Regions from separate parts of the Streptacidiphilus sp. BW17 genome, predicted to be linked through region 1. Evidence: riboswitches for the same ligand, from Rfam matches in the RefSeq annotation. Region 1 holds a riboswitch; each other region holds the start of a gene.
The links. A riboswitch is a leader RNA that binds a small molecule or an ion and turns the genes downstream of it on or off. The one in region 1 is predicted to bind cyclic di-AMP.
Positions count from the first base shown of each region.

Region 2: another riboswitch for cyclic di-AMP. It lies ahead of ABH940_RS04500 (transglycosylase family protein); the one in region 1 lies ahead of ABH940_RS23840 (M23 family metallopeptidase).
Region 3: another riboswitch for cyclic di-AMP. It lies ahead of ABH940_RS14470 (transglycosylase family protein); the one in region 1 lies ahead of ABH940_RS23840 (M23 family metallopeptidase).

Region 1 covers NZ_JBGCCR010000021.1:18,872-24,001, forward strand. Annotated here, with positions in the region: gene ABH940_RS23830 (hypothetical protein) at 1-946, shown strand, start outside; gene ABH940_RS23835 (hypothetical protein) at 962-1,261, shown strand; gene ABH940_RS23840 (M23 family metallopeptidase) at 1,553-2,302, opposite strand; cyclic di-AMP (ydaO/yuaA leader) riboswitch at 2,315-2,442, opposite strand; gene ABH940_RS23845 (bile acid:sodium symporter family protein) at 2,474-3,577, opposite strand; gene ABH940_RS23850 (thioredoxin family protein) at 3,677-4,222, opposite strand; gene ABH940_RS23855 (undecaprenyl-diphosphate phosphatase) at 4,278-5,130, opposite strand, start outside.
Region 2 covers NZ_JBGCCR010000003.1:95,069-100,198, forward strand. Annotated here, with positions in the region: gene ABH940_RS04485 (cytochrome P450) at 1-189, shown strand, start outside; gene ABH940_RS04490 (hypothetical protein) at 223-438, opposite strand; gene ABH940_RS04495 (GntR family transcriptional regulator) at 576-1,499, shown strand; cyclic di-AMP (ydaO/yuaA leader) riboswitch at 1,789-1,946, shown strand; gene ABH940_RS04500 (transglycosylase family protein) at 1,946-2,677, shown strand; gene eno (phosphopyruvate hydratase) at 2,872-4,152, shown strand; gene ABH940_RS04510 (septum formation initiator family protein) at 4,254-4,700, shown strand; gene ABH940_RS04515 (DUF501 domain-containing protein) at 4,774-5,130, shown strand, end outside.
Region 3 covers NZ_JBGCCR010000009.1:229,595-234,724, reverse strand. Annotated here, with positions in the region: gene ABH940_RS14480 (GPP34 family phosphoprotein) at 157-882, opposite strand; gene ABH940_RS14475 (D-alanyl-D-alanine carboxypeptidase family protein) at 1,186-3,210, shown strand; cyclic di-AMP (ydaO/yuaA leader) riboswitch at 3,481-3,635, shown strand; gene ABH940_RS14470 (transglycosylase family protein) at 3,641-4,897, shown strand; gene ABH940_RS14465 (GNAT family N-acetyltransferase) at 5,054-5,130, opposite strand, start outside.

The DNA of each region.
Region 1 (5,130 bases):
GGAACACCACCGCGTGTACGGCGGCGCGGTCCGCACGTACCTCCCCGGCCTCGACCCGGCCTGGGCGCCCGAGGCGGCGCGGCACCGGGTGATGTCCCGGTCCACGATCGAGGAGAACCTGCGCCGGGCCTCCGGACTGCTGGCCTGGCTGCCGCGTCGGTTGGCTGTCCAGACCCCCCTGCCGGACCAGCTGGTCGGCCTGCCGCCGCTGCGCCCCGAGGGCCTGCCGGAGGCCGACGCGATCGTGCCCGGCGGGCTGCTGGTCGACCACGAGGAGGAGGAGCTCCACGAGCAACGCGCCCGCGCCGAGGAGCTCCAGGAGGTGCGCCGCTGGCTCCGCGCGGCGGAGGAGCGCGAGTCGCAGCTGGCCGCGGAGTACGACGAGCAGTACAGCGAACTGCGCGCGGCGCGGACGGAGCTGCGCTCCCTCTCCGGCCGCCCGGCCCGTCCGCAGGACTCCGAGCCCGGCACCTTCGCCGAACTGCTGGAGCGCTGGGACGAGTTCCCGCTGCTGGAGTACACCGGCGACCCCCGCCTGACCAAGGAGCTGGACGAGCAGACCGACCACCCCACCTGGGTCCGGATGACCTGGGACGCGCTGCTGGCCCTCCAGGACTACGCGGAGGCGGCCAAGGAGGGCGCGTCCGGCGGCGACTTCCGCAGCTGGTGCGAGAACACCCCGCCGGACTGCCACCCCTTCCCGCCCCGCAAGGTGATCCGCGGCGAGTCACGCACCGTCAGCACCAACGCGAAGTGGAAGCGCGAACGCCTGCTGCCGGTCCCGACGACGGTCGACCCGTCGGGCCGCGTCTTCATGGGCGCCCACCTGCGGATAGGCGGCGGTGGAACGGCGCCGCGCCTGCACTATCACGATGACTGCTCGAACACGGGCCGGGTCTATGTCGGATACATCGGCCTGCATCTGCACAACACACGCACGAACTGACGGAGGTTCACGGTCATGGCTCAGGTCCCTTCCTCGCTGATTGCCGCGAGCGGACTCATCGGCGGCTTTGCCGTCGCCCGCGCGACGAAGCGGAGGGAACTCGGCGGGGTCGCTCTCGCCGCGGCGGGCGGCGCGGCGGCTCTGCAGTGGCGCAAGTCCGCGGGCCCGCGCACGGCCGCCGCGCTCGGCGGCCTCTACGCGGCGGCGTTCGCCGGCTCCCACCCGCTGGCGAAGAAGATCGGCGCCTGGCCGTCCGTTCTGACGGTGGCCACGGGCATGGCGGCAGCGTCCTGGGCCCTGGCGGACCGGAAGTAGTCGACCAGAAGTCAGAAGCAGGGGGCGTGGCAACACCCCTGGGGCGCGGGGCTCTGCTGATCTGCGGCTCCGCCGCGTGGGCGCGACCAGCTGAGCCCGCGCTCCCGCAGGAAGTTTCACGATTCAGGGCGCGGGGAACTGCGCGACAAGCCACTCGGGGCAGATGGTCCTCAACGAACTGAGTCATCCGCATGGGGTGGTCTCTCGCGCAGTTCCCCGCGCCCCTGAATAGTGCAACTTCCCCGCCTGCGCAGCCTGAGACGGTGCAACTACCTCAGCTGCAGAAAGCTTCTAGAGGTTCACGCCTCGCGAAGCGAGCCACGCCGTGGGGTCGACCGGCTCGGCGCCGTCCGGGCGGATCTCGAGGTGGAGGTGGGGGCCGGTGGAGCTGGCCGTCGCGCCCACGCGACCCAGCGGCTGGCCCGCTGCAACCGAACCGCCGCCCGCGACCGTGATCGCGGAGAGGTGACAGTACCAGATCTCCGTGCCGTCCGGCAGGGTCTGGACGACGCGGTAGCCGTAGCTGCCCGCCCAGCCTGCCTCGGTGATCGTGCCGGTGCCCATCGCGCGGACCGCCGTGCCCGCCGGGGCCGCGAGGTCGAGGCCGGCGTGCAGGTGGGCCCAGTAGGAGCCCACCGCGCCACGGCCTGTGTCGCTGTGGACCGCGGTGAGGGGGGCCACCAACGACTCCGCCAGGCGGGCGCGTTCGACCGCCTGCGCCTTCGCGGTGGCCGCGCTCGCGGCCTCCCTGCGGGCGGTGTTCTCGGCGGCGCGCTGCGGGACGGCCTGGGCGAGGATGCGGTCCGCAAGGGCCACACCGGCGTCCGAGCCGTGGCTGGCCGGAACCTGCTCGTCGTCCTGGAGCCGCATCGTGCCGGTGGGGCCGCCGTGCTCGGAGTGGTCCGCCGCGAGGGCGGGACCGGCCAGCCCGATGACGCTGCTGGCACCGACCGCCATGGCCGCGAGGCCCAGTGCGGCACCGCGCTGGCGCGGCACCGTGGCCGTAGGCTCGGCGACGGTCTCGACCGGGTATGACGCCATGACTGGCGTGCTCCTTTCCGTCCCTTCGCCGACCGGGTTAGCTGACGGGTTCGGAGAGGGCGGTCTCCTACGGCTGTGAGGCCGATTCACCCCGGGGTACGTGGGTCCCCGGCTCCGTGAGGATTAGGCGATCCGCGCGACGGCCGCGCGTACTGTTATTGAAAGTTAATACTAAAGCCGTCTGAAACCAAGTACTTCCCGGGGTGCAGTTGGGACGGCAGCGCCTCCAGCTGAACCTTCGTCATCAAGTCGGTCATTTCGGACAAGTGCGCCGACGGAGCCCGCCAGCACCTTCTGGAGCAGGCTGTATGCCAGGATCGGCAACAGCACCGCCGGGTTGCCGGGCATCCTGGTGGCCGCGACGACCGCGCTCGCACTGCTGTTGTTCATGCCCGACGCGTACGTCAACGCGATGGCGTCCGCCCGCGGAACCCCGAGCCGGACCGCCAGCACCCACCCGATCAGGAACGAGCCCGCGCACATCGCCGCCGCCGCGACGACCACCAGCACCAGGAAGTCCGGATCAGGACGCTCGATCACCTGACGCAGCGCGCCGCAGGCGTTGGTGTAGCTGAGGGTCACCACGACCAGCAGGTTGACCGCCTTCACCGCCGGCAGCCAGCGCTCCCGCGCCGCGCCGGACGGCAGCAGGCGACCCGTCAGCAACCCTGCCGCGCACGGCAGCACGACCGCCAGGACGGCGAACGCGCTGCACGCGTGCTCGGCCACACGATGCAGGTCGGCCGCGTACGGACCGGAGGCCAGGAATCCGCCGAGGTGCAGACCGAGCGGGATGGTGAGCGGGCTCAGCATCGTGCTGCCCACGACCAGGCCGAGCGTGAGCGTCGCGTTGCCCTCGCTGCCCTGGGCGAAGACAGTGGCCCCGGCGGCGACCGGCATTGCCCCGACCAGGGCCAGCCCGACCAGCAGGCTCTGCGCCTCGCGCGGGTTGTGCCAGCCGTCGGCCGCGAGCGCGCCGACGCCGAGCAGCAGCGTCGGCAGCAGGGCGTTGGAGGCGATCCCGACCAGCAGCGCGCGGGGACGCCGCAGCAGCGAGGGCAGCGTCTCGGCACGGGCGGTGAGGCCGGCGTTGAAGACCATCAGCGCCAGCAGCCCGGCCTGGAGCGGGAAATCGGCCCCGCCGACATGCGCCAGGCCCACCCCGCGCAGCGCGATCCCCGGCCCCGGCCACACTGCCGCGAGGACGTAGGCGAGCAGCATGATCCAGAGCAGGCGTCGCTGTACGGCGGCGAGGAGGGTGGAGAGCGGACGCATGAGGGGCACCGCCTTTCGTGCTTGTGGCGGCATCAGATCAGGTTCGCATCCGCACTGTCCCGCTGAGCTGGGGCGATTCATGACATCGAGTGGATTCCGTCATGATCGGGAAGCGGGATAGAGCCAGTCGACAAGTCGATTCGCGACGTCGTCGGAGGAGAGGGTGCGTGCGTTGGCGAACGATCCGTCCTGGGTCGTGGCGCGGACGCTGCCGTTCGGGTTGAGCACCACCAGGGCCGGGATACCGCTCTTCCTGAGGTCGATCCAGCGGGCCACGAGGGCGGTGTTGTGGTCGAAGTGCCCGACGTCGACGGTGACGAGGTGGTAGTCGCGCGACAGGACCAGCCACGCCCCGGCACTGAGCGAACGCTGCGCCAGCACCTGACAGTCGGCGCACCAGCCGGCGCCGAACTCGACGATGACGGGCCGCCCGTCCCTCCGGGAGGCCGCCTGCGCGGCGGCGAGCTCGGCCGTGGCGTCGGCGGCGGGGTTGTACCCCGTCGGCACGGGCGCGGGCGAGACGCTCGGCAGGGCGACGAACGGCGTCGCGTAGTGCGGGCCTGGCGCCCGACCGGAGACCTGCACACAGGCGGCGAGCAGCGCGAGCGGCAGGAGGCCGAGGAGCAACGCACGGAGTGAACGCACGTCACCCAGTGCAACACCGCGACGCGGAACGGCCCGGCTTCGACGCGCCGTTCGCCTAGTTCATGGACAGGTAGGCGAGACTTCCCGCGCCCGCGACGAAGCAGTAGATCGCGAACGGGGTCAGCGTCTTCGTCTCGAAGTACTTGGTCAGGAACCGCACCGCGACGTAGCTCGCGACGAACGCGCAGACCCCGCCGACAAGGAGCTGGCCGTGGATGCCGTTGCCCGCGGAGCCCAGCAGTGACGGCACCTTCAGCAGCGCCGCACCGCCGATCACCGGCGTGGCGAGGAGGAAGGCGAACCGGGCCGAGTCCTCGTGGCGGAGGCCCTTGAAGATGCCTGCGCTCATGGTGACGCCGGAGCGGGAGATGCCGGGGAGCAGGGCGAGGATCTGCGCCGCGCCCACGATGATCGCGCTGGACCAGCCGAGCTTGACGATGCGTCGGTCGGAGAGGATGTCCGGGTGCAGGTGCTCGTCGCCGGGCATCAGCGCCGCGTCGTTGGCGCGGCGTCGGCCCGTGCCGCCGCGCTTGAGGCGCTCGGCGCCGAAGAGGACCAACCCGTTCAGCATGAGGAAGAGGGCGGCCACGGTCGGTTTGCCGAGGATCTCGCGGAAGACCTTGTCCAGGGCGATGCCCGCGACGCCGACCGGGATGGTCGCCACGATCAGCAGCCAGGCCAGTTTCTGGTTGACCGTCTCGATCCGGCGCTCCTTGACGGAGCTGAACAGCCCCTGCAGGATCCGTGCCCAGTCCCGCCAGAAGAAGACGACCAGCGCCAGCGCGGTCGCGACGTGCAGCGCCACCAGAACGTTGAGGTAGGTGGACCCGGGCGCCGAGACGTTGAGGTCGTTCGAGTAGGGCGGTCCCAGCAGCGCGGGCACCAGAAGGCTGTGTCCGAGGCTGGAG
Region 2 (5,130 bases), on a different contig from region 1:
ATCGGCGCGCCGCTGGCCCGCCTCGAAGCCCAGTACGCGATCGGCGAGCTGCTGCGCAGGCTCCCTGACATCACGTTGGCCGCCGACCCAGCGGAACTGCGCTGGCGCGGCGGCCTCATCATGCGGGGGTTGCGGCAACTGCCGGTGGAGTTCGAGCCTGTCGGTGGCGCTTCGGGGGTGCAGGCGTAGGGGGAAAGGGCCCGGCCCGGCCGGTGTTGCGGCTCAGGCCGCGCGCTCGCCCGGCAGGGTGATCCGGAGCACCAGGTGGCCTCCGAAGAACATCACCATGCCGATGGCCAGGATCACGCTGCTGACCGAGCGCCGGTCGCGCGGGACGAGCAGCGCGACGAGCGCGACCAGGACCAACGACGTCTGCACGCCGACGTTCTGGAAGAGCAGGCCTGTCAGCCACTCGAACAGCCTGTCTCGTATCTCCATCTATCCACCTCCTGTGTATGTACAAGATGATTTCCAGGTAATGGAGGATGGGAACCTGTAAAACTGACGGGTAGACAAGTTCCGTCCGCAGCACGGGAGTACGCTGCGGGTCGGTCGGCGGAGGGGGTGGTGCTCCGATGGTCTCGAAGCGCGTGCAGGAGCAGTTGGAGCAGCGGATCGCCGAGGGCACGTGGCAGCCCGGCGAGTCCCTGCCCTCGGCGCAGCAGCTCGCCGAGGACCTCAAGGTGTCCCGGCTCACGGTGCAGAAGGCGCTGACCGCGCTCGCGCGCGACGGCCTGATCGTCACCCGGGCCGGCAAGCCCGCCGTCCTCACCGGCGCCCGCCCGCGCCGACCCGCAGCCGACGCGGACGCCGGCACGGAGGAGGAGACGAACGGGCCCGCGGACGGATACGCGGGCGGACCCTCCGACGGCGCGGTCGATGTGGTCGATGTCCTGGAGCGTCGGCTCGGTCGTGCGCTGCGCAGCCGCAGGCTCCGGGTGGACGTGCTCTCCGCGACCTCCGAGTCCTTCGTCGCTGCCCTCCAGCAGCAGTTGCTCGGGCTGCGTGCCCGTCGCGGGCCGGTGCTGGAGGAGTTCCGGGTACGTCTGCTCTTCTGCGACTTCAGCGGGCTGCCGACCTTCCCCCGAGTGCTGGGTGATCCGGACGACCACCGGCCGATCGCCCGGCTGCGGCGGATCGGACAGGACCAGGTGACCATGCTGCGCTCCGCCGCGAACTCGCTGCAGACCTTCCGACTGGTCGAGAACGAGCCGCTGATCGAGGCGCGGACGCTGCCGTTCCCGCCGATGGCCCAGCTCTACCTGGTCAACGACGACGAGGTGCTGGAGGGTTGGTACGAACTGCGGGAGCGTCAGGTGGAGGTCGGCGGTCACCGGCGCAGGCTGGCCGACCTGACCGGGTTGAGCACTCCGCTCTTCGTCAGGACCCGCCACTCGCTGCCCAATCACGTCGACTCCGCGTATGTCGACGCCGCCCAGGTCTTCTTCGACTCGTGGTGGTCCCAGGGCGAGCCGTACGGCGTTTCCCTGCATCGCTGACCCGTGTCAGTCCGTACCGACGCGCTGACCTGCGACGTCGTCAGGTCTGTCGGAAAGTCAAATAACAGCGGGGTAACGGACCTCACACGGGCTCCCCATCCGGCCCGATTCGACGTCACGGCGGCCGTGAAGCGGCTGGTCAGCGTCGAGCGAGCCGCCGTAGGAACGGGTGGTTCGCCAACATACGTCCCGGTGTCGGAGGTTGAGATTCGTATGAAGATCTGCCTAGCCTCCCTGTCGTCCGCGTAAGCGGACACCGCCGCGCGGGACGCCGAGTCCTGTCCACCGCGAGGCGGCAACGTCGAGTTGACGACCGGACAGGAGCGGGGGACCCAGGTAAGTCGCCGTGAACTCGGTTCACGGCTAGGGGTGAAGGCGCGAGAGCGCCCGGGCTACCTCACGGCCCGAACCCGACAGCTCACCTCGCAGGCGTCGGAGAGGAACATTTGCATGGGGTTCTCCGGCACCGGCCGTCATCGCCGCATCCGTGTCAACAAGGCCAAGGCCATCGTCGCCACCACCGGCGTGGCAGGCGCGGCCGTCGCGCTCCCGTCCTCGGCGCTTCGAGCGCCCACGCCGCCTCGGTCTCCATCTGGGACAAGGTCGCCCAGTGCGAGAGCGGCGGCGACTGGTCCATCAACACCGGCAACGGCTACTACGGCGGCCTGCAGTTCTCCGCGAGCACCTGGCGTGCCTACGGCGGTGGGGCCTATGCGTCGACCGCCGACCAGGCGAGCGAGGGCGCGCAGATATCCGTCGCCGAGAAGGTGCTGGCCAGTCAGGGGCCTGGCGCCTGGCCTGTCTGCGGCCCGCAGGCCGGTCTGAGCCAGGGCGGCCCGGCCCCCGCGACCAACACCTCCTCGTCCTCGTCGTCGCACTCTTCGAGCTCGGACTCGTCCTACACGTCGTCCTCGTCCTCGTCCTCGGGCGGCACGTCGAGCACCCACCACACGACGCACCACCGCAGTGCGCCGACGAGCGATACGCCGCAGTACGCCCCGAGCCACACGTCCGGTGGCGGCACGGGCGACTACACCGTCAAGCCGGGCGACACCCTCTCCGGCATCGCCGCGTCCCATGACATCCAGGGCGGCTGGCACGCGCTCTACGCGAAGAACCGCGCCACGGTCGGCGGCAATCCGAACCTGATCCTCGTCGGCGAGAGGCTCTCGTTCTGAAGCACCTTGTTCTGAGGCGCCACTTGAGCGGTGGACGGAGCTCCTACCGGCGGGTAGGGGCTCCGTCCGTATTGCCCGCCCGTTTTGTCCTTGGTGTTCGTCAGTCAAGACGGTGCAAAGGTCCTGAGTGGTTCGCACGGACAATGCGGCTAGGCTCAGTGCGTAACAACCCGCATCCCCCTGAGGAGACAGTTGTGCCCTCCATCGACGTCGTCGTAGCCCGGGAGATCCTCGACTCACGAGGCAACCCCACGGTCGAGGTCGAGGTCGGCCTCGACGACGGCAGCACCGGTCGTGCGGCCGTGCCGTCCGGCGCCTCCACCGGCGCGTTCGAGGCTCTGGAACTGCGTGACGGTGACAAGTCCCGTTACGGCGGCAAGGGTGTGGAGAAGGCGGTGCTCGCCGTCATCGAGCAGATCGGCCCGGAGCTGGTCGGCTACGACGCCACCGAGCAGCGGCTGATCGACCAGGCGATGCTGGACCTGGACGCCACCGCCGACAAGTCCTCGCTCGGCGCCAACGCGATCCTGGGCGTCTCCCTGGCCGTCGCGCACGCCGCCTCCGAGGCCAGCGACCTGCCGCTCTTCCGCTACCTGGGCGGCCCGAACGCCCACGTGCTGCCGGTCCCGATGATGAACATCCTCAACGGCGGTTCGCACGCGGACTCCAACGTCGACATCCAGGAGTTCATGATCGCTCCGATCGGCGCGGAGTCCTTCTCCGAGGCGCTGCGCTGGGGCGTCGAGGTCTACCACACGCTCAAGGCCGTGCTGAAGGCCCGTGGCCTTTCCACCGGTCTGGGCGACGAGGGCGGCTTCGCGCCGAACCTCGACTCCAACCGTGAGGCCCTGGACCTGATCCTCGAGGCGATCAAGGAGGCCGGCTACACCCCCGGCCGCGACATCGCCCTGGCCCTGGACTGCGCCGCGTCCGAGTTCTACAAGGACGGCGCCTACGAGTTCGAGGGCAAGTCCCGCACCGCCGCCGAGATGACGGCCTACTACGCCGAGCTCGTCGCCGCGTACCCGCTGGTCTCCATCGAGGACCCGCTGTTCGAGGACGACTGGGAGGGCTGGAAGACCATCACCGCCGAGCTGGGCGACAAGGTCCAGCTGGTCGGTGACGACCTGTTCGTCACCAACCCGGAGCGTCTGGCCCGCGGCATCAAGGAGGGCGCCGCCAACGCCCTGCTGGTGAAGGTCAACCAGATCGGCTCGCTGACCGAGACCCTGGACGCCGTCGAGATGGCCCAGCGCAACGGCTTCCGCTGCATGATGTCGCACCGCTCCGGCGAGACCGAGGACGTCACCATCGCCGACCTGGCCGTCGCCACCAACTGCGGCCAGATCAAGACCGGTGCCCCGGCCCGCTCCGAGCGCGTCGCCAAGTACAACCAGCTGCTGCGCATCGAGGAGATCCTCGACGACGCCGCCGAGTACGCCGGCCGCGGCGCCTTCCCGCGCTTCAACGGCTGACCGAAGCTCACCCGGTTCCTCCGACGCCCCGCTGTCTTCACCCTCTAGGGTGGGGGCGGTGGGGCGTCTGAGCGCCCGACAGCCAGGGAGGGACGACGAGGGTGGCGGTGGCCAAGCAGCGGCAGGCCGAGCACAAGCAGGACGGGCAGAAGCAGGCACGGCGGCGGCCGAAGCTGACCGGCCGTGCGGCGGTGCTCGCGCTCGTGGTCTGCGCCCTGGTCGCGGCGTTGGCGTATCCGATGCGGCAGTTCATCGCCCAGCGCTCGCAGATCGACCAGCAGCGCGCCGCCCAGCAGCAGGCGCAGCAGCAGGTCGACGAGCTGCGCCGGGAGCGGGCCCGCTGGGAGGACCCGGCGTATGTCGAGGCCCAGGCGCGGCAGCGGCTGCACTACGGCTTCCCCGGCGACACCCCGTTCAGCTCCGTGCTGCCCACCCCGACCGCGACCGCCTCGCCCTCGGCGCAGCAGCAGGCGGCGGCGCAGCCCTGGTACCAGAGCCTGCTCGGCTCGCTCGACTCCGCCGACCGGACCACGCAGCCGGGACGCTGAGGAACCCCGACAAACATTGAAGAATAGAGACATGTCGCACGACCCTCAGAGTCCCGCCCAGTCCACCTCCGCAATGCCGGCCGAGCCCGTCGCACCCGTGTCGGAGGCCGACCGCGCCGCCGTCGAGGCCCAGCTCGGCCGAGTGCCGCGCGGCCTCCGCGCCGTCGCCCACCGCTGCCCCTGCGGCCTGCCGGACGTCGTCGAGACGGCCCCACGGCTGGAGGACGGCACGCCGTTCCCGACGCTCTACTACCTGACCTGCCCCCGGGCCGCCTCGCTGATCGGCACCCTGGAGGCGGACGGGATGATGAAGGAGCAGACCGCCCGGCTCGCCGAGGACCCGGAGCTCGCCGACGGCTACCGCAGGGCCCACGAGGACTACATCGCCCGCCGCGACGCCATCGAGGTGCTGGAGGGCTTCCCGAGCGCC
Region 3 (5,130 bases), on a different contig from region 1:
AACGATTCTGCGCCCTCGTGCGTCGTTGTGAGCGTGGGCCGTTCTTACCTGACAGCACGCTCCTCGGTGACAGCGCGCGCGTCGGGCATGCGGGAGAGCGGCGGCGAAGGGTGGTTCGCCGCCGCTCCGGTTCGCGTGGACTCGGCGCGCGCAGGTCTACCGCACGCCGGCGCGCACCATGCCGGTGGACACCGACGGTCTGGCGGCGGCTGGGCGTGCCGGGGTCGGCCGGGTGTTGTTCGCCCGGACCTGGGGCGTCGGCAGACCGTTCTGCACGTCCATGACCGCATGCGCGACCATGCCGCCGAGGGGGTCGTAACGAATCAGGTCGCGCAGGCGTGACCGGCACGAGCGACCTTCGTTACCTGGATAGAGATGCTTGCCGAGGCCGACCGCGTGGGCCAGTGCGGCGAGCGCGGCGGTGCGCGGGTCCGGAGGGACCCCCGTGCGGATCGCCGTGTCGAGCCGTTCCTTGATGGCGCTGTTCGTGCACTCGTCCGACGCCTGGTATCGGGTCGTCGGTAGCACCCCGCACACCTGGCCCGGCACGGCCTTGACCATCGCGCACCGCTCCAGGTGCGCGAGATAGGTCTGGCGCAGGCCCAAGCGCGGGCCGCCGATCCACTGCACGGCGCGCACTGCACTGCCACGTCTGCGCAGCAGTTCGAGCGCGTGATCGAGGGTCGGGTCGCCGGTCGGCCGTGGATTGACCACGGTGATCCGGTCCCCGTCCGGGACTATTCGTCCGGCCATGGCCAGCTCGACGAGCTGCGCTCCGGCCAGTCCGAGATCGAGCGTCTGGGGCTGCGCTGTGGTACCCGTGGCCGGGTCCAGAGCGAGCAACAGCAGCTCCTCGGGAATTGTTCTGCGGCTCTTGCCCATCCAAGCCTCCCCGCGTGGATGCACAACAGAGTGACGCCTCTCACACCCTGCTGTCGAGAGGGCCTAGAGAGTGACACGACTCCGTGATCTTTCGGAACCGCCGCACCGCGCGTCCGCGTCTGGCCGAGGGGTGGGGAATCGCCGGACTGCGGCCCGGTGAGCAGGAATGGCCCCGCGCGTGCAGGAGACTGGTCCCTGCACGCTTTGTCGACGTCGGTGAGCAGGGCCGACGCGGCAGTCACAGGCAGGTTTGCAGGGACGGTCCTGCACGGGTGCGTGCAGGGACAGAGGAGGCTGGGTTACGTGGGTGAGTCCCCCGACAGGTCGCAGCGGACCGCGGGCGCGGAGCGGGAGCCGGAACGCGCGGGAACCGATCCCGCCGTCCCCGCTCCGGACGTGGAACCCGCGACCGAGGCGGAGCCTGAGGCAGCAGCGGAGGCGGAGGAGAGCGGGCAGCCGGAGGAGCACGGGGTGGATGCGCCCGAATCCTCGGTCGACGTACCGACCCGTGTGCTGCGCGCCCTCGACTCGGAGCCGGAGGTTGCCAAGGAGCCCGAGGCTGAGTCCGAATCCGTGGAGGAGTCGAACAAGCCCGAAGCGGAGAGCGAGGACGAGCCGGAGGCTGAAGCACCGGAGGCGGAGGAAGCTCCCGAGGCTGAGGCTGAGGCTGAGCCCGACGCCGGCGCCGGCGCCAAGGACGAGCCTGCGGACGAGGCTGAGGCAGCCGAGGACGCGGAGGACGCCGAGGAAGAAGAGCCGGAGGCGGAGGCCGAAGGCGAGGCGCAGCCCGAAGCCGCCGAGGAGCCCGCCGCCGAGGACACCGACGAGTCCGCCGGTGACAAGCCCGCCGACGACGGCCCCACCGGTGACGAGGACGAGACGCGGGCCATGCCCGTCTTCCCGCCGCCGCTCCCGCCGACGCCGCGCGGCGGCGCGGGCGGGCCCGGCGGCACGGGCGGACCGTCGCCCGAGCCCGTTCCGGCCGGGGCCGGGGCCATGGGGACCGCCACCGCTGTGATGCCCTCGCCGGAGACCACCGCCGAGGCGATGGACATCCTGGCCACGCTGAGCCGTCGGCCGATGACCCCGGCCCGGATCGCGCTGCGGCGGATCCGGCTCTGGGGCACGTTGCTGCTGGTCCTCGTGATCGTGCTCGGCGCGGTGCAGTTGCTGCGTCCGATCCCGACGCCGACGCTCCAGTTCACCGGCGAGCAGAGCTACACCTTCTCCGGCGGCACGCCGAACCTCACCTGGCCGACGGCCGGTCAGGCCGCCGTGGCCGTACCGGGGCTGGGCGTGCTCGGGCACAGCGGGAGCGACAACCAGGTGCCGCTGGCCAGCGTCACCAAGGTGATGACCGCGTACATCGTGCTGCACGACCACCCGCTCAAGGTCGGCGACCAGGGGCCGATGGTGCCGGTGGACGCGGCAGCGGTGAACGACTACAACACCGGTAAGCCGCAGGGTGAGTCGGTGATGAAGGTCTCGGTCGGCGAGCCGCTGACCGAGTACCAGGCGCTCCAGCTGCTGCTGATCCCCTCCGCCAACAACGTCGCCCGGCTGCTGGGCCGTTGGGACGCGGGCAGTGACGCCGCCTTCGTGCAGAAGATGCAGAGCACCGCGGCCGGTCTGGGCATGACCAAGAGCGTCTACACCGACCCCAGCGGTCTCGACGCGACCACCAAGAGCACGGCCAACGACCAGCTCAAGCTGATCGAGGCGGCCATGCAGATGCCGGTCTTCAAGGAGATCGTCAGCACCCCGTCGTTCAACGCGGCGGAGAACGGCATCACGCCGAACACCAACACGCTGGTCGGCAGCAACGGCGTCATCGGCATCAAGACCGGCACCAGCACGGCGGCCCTCGGCAACCTGGTGTGGGCGGCGGAGCAGAACGTCGGCGGTTCGCAGCAGCTGATCCTGGGCGCGGTGCTGAGCCAGCCCGCGATCGGGCCGGGGCCGGGGCAGGGCATCCTCGCCCAGGTGCTGCAGAAGAGCCAGCAGCTGATCATCAGCGCCGAGAGCGCGCTGCAGTCGCACGCCGTGATCAAGAAGGGCGACGTCGTCGGGTACGTCGACGACGGTCTCGGCGGACACACCCCGGTCGTGGCCACCGCGGACGTCAGCGTCATCGGCTGGAGCGGCCTGTCGGTGAGCACGTCGCTGCAGCCGCTCGCCGGACAGTCCGTCCCGCACAGCGCAGCCGCCGGGACGGCCGTCGGCAACCTGGTCGTGGGCAGTGGTGCCGGAGCGCAGACGATCCCGGTCGCGCTGCAGTCGGCGCTCAGCACTCCGGGCACCGGCGCGAAGCTGACCCGACTGGGCTGACGCACTGTCAGATCGCTCTCTCAGATTCCCCGCTTGAAACGGGCCCGTCCTTCGGACGGGCCCGTTGTCATGCCCGGGGGTGCAATCTTGACGACATTTCGGACATCTACGCAGGGTTGGAGTGCGAACCAATGATGGTCGATGTGACGGACCTCTCAACGGCCTTTGATCGGCTTGAGGTTTGAACTTCGATCTGCCTACGGTCGGCGTCGTTCGCACTTAAGCGGAACTGACATCTCCGGAACGCCGAGTCCTGCCGTCGGGGTTGTCAGCTGTCACCCGACGCACACCACGGCAGGAGCGGGGGACCCAGGTAAGTCGCCGGGAGCGTGTCGCTCCCGGCTCGGGGTGAAGCCGTGCTCTGCACGGCCGGGCGACTCCGGCCCGAACCCGACAGCTCACCTCGCAGGCGTGGGAGAGGACCCACACCATGACTGGTCGCCACCGCGCGCCCAAGATCGCCCGCCGTGCCTCCAAGCGCCTGCTCGCCACCGTCGGGCTGACCGGCGCAGGCCTCGCCCTTCCGCTGGTCACCGCGACCGGCGCCCACGCCGCCACCGTCTCCACCTGGGACTCCGTCGCCCAGTGCGAGAGCAGCGGTGACTGGTCGATCAACACCGGCAACGGCTACTACGGTGGCCTCCAGTTCTCGCAGTCCACCTGGGACGCCTACGGCGGGCAGCAGTACGCGTCCTCCGCCGACCAGGCCAGCAAGGACCAGCAGATCGCCGTCGCCGAGAAGGTCCTCGCGGACCAGGGCCCCGGCGCCTGGCCCGTCTGCGGCCCGCAGGCCGGTCTGACCCAGGGCGGCCCCGCCCCGGCGATCAGCACCTCCGGCTCGTCGAGCAGCTCCAACTCGACCGGCTCTTCCGGTTCGACCGCCGCGAGCGACTCGTCGGCCGCCGGCAGCACCAGCAGTTCCTCCGAGTCCGGCTCCGCCGCGTCCAGCGCCTCCAGCGCCCCGGCGACCGGCGGCTCCTCCGCCGGGCACTACACGGTCCGGACCGGCGACTGGCTCTCCACCATCGCGCAGAAGCACGATGTCTCCGGCGGCTGGGAGCGTCTGTACCAGCTGAACAAGGCGACCCTCACCCACGGCCCGAACCTGATCTTCCCGGGTCAGCAGCTGGTCCTGGGCGGCAGCGCCGCGTCCGCCCGGGCGGCACAGCCCTCGAACGACTCGGCCGGCGACTCGGACAACGACTCGTCGTCCGCCGCTTCGTCCTCGTCCTCGAACGCGTCCGCGAGCTCGAACTCCTCCGGCTCCACCCAGGCGTCCACCGGTGCGGCGACCTCGTCGAGCAGCTCGACGCAGGCCGGCTCCGGCGCGGCCGCGACGGCGATCGCCTTCGCCGAGGCGCACGTGGGCGACTCCTACGTCTACGGCGGCAACGGCCCGAACGCGTGGGACTGCTCCGGTCTGGTCCAGGCCGCTTACGCCCAGGCCGGGATCAGCCTGCCGCGCACCTCCGCCGACCAGGCCTCGGCCACCACGCCGGTCTCCCTCAACTCGCTGCAGCCGGGTGACCTGCTCTTCTGGTCCAGCGACGGCAGCGACTCCGGCGTCTACCACGTCGCCATCTACGTCGGTGGCGGCCGCTACGTCGAGGCTGCCAACCCGAGCTCGGGCGTCAAGTGGGACACCATCAGCGACTACACCCCGAGCTTCGCCGGTCGCGTCTCCTGACACACCGCACCAGGTGTGGCGTGGTGGGCCGGTCCGGGTGACCTGTCTGGCTCGGACCGGTCCGCCGCGTCGCTGTTGACGGGTTGTCGTCCGGAGGTGAGACGCAGCCCGTCGGGATTCCTCTCCCTCATGCACCCGGAGTACCGGATGCGCCGTTCACTCGGCGTCGTCCTGGTACTCCGGGTGTCGTGTCAGCCAGGCCTTGATGAACGGGCAGGTCACCTGGACCTTGA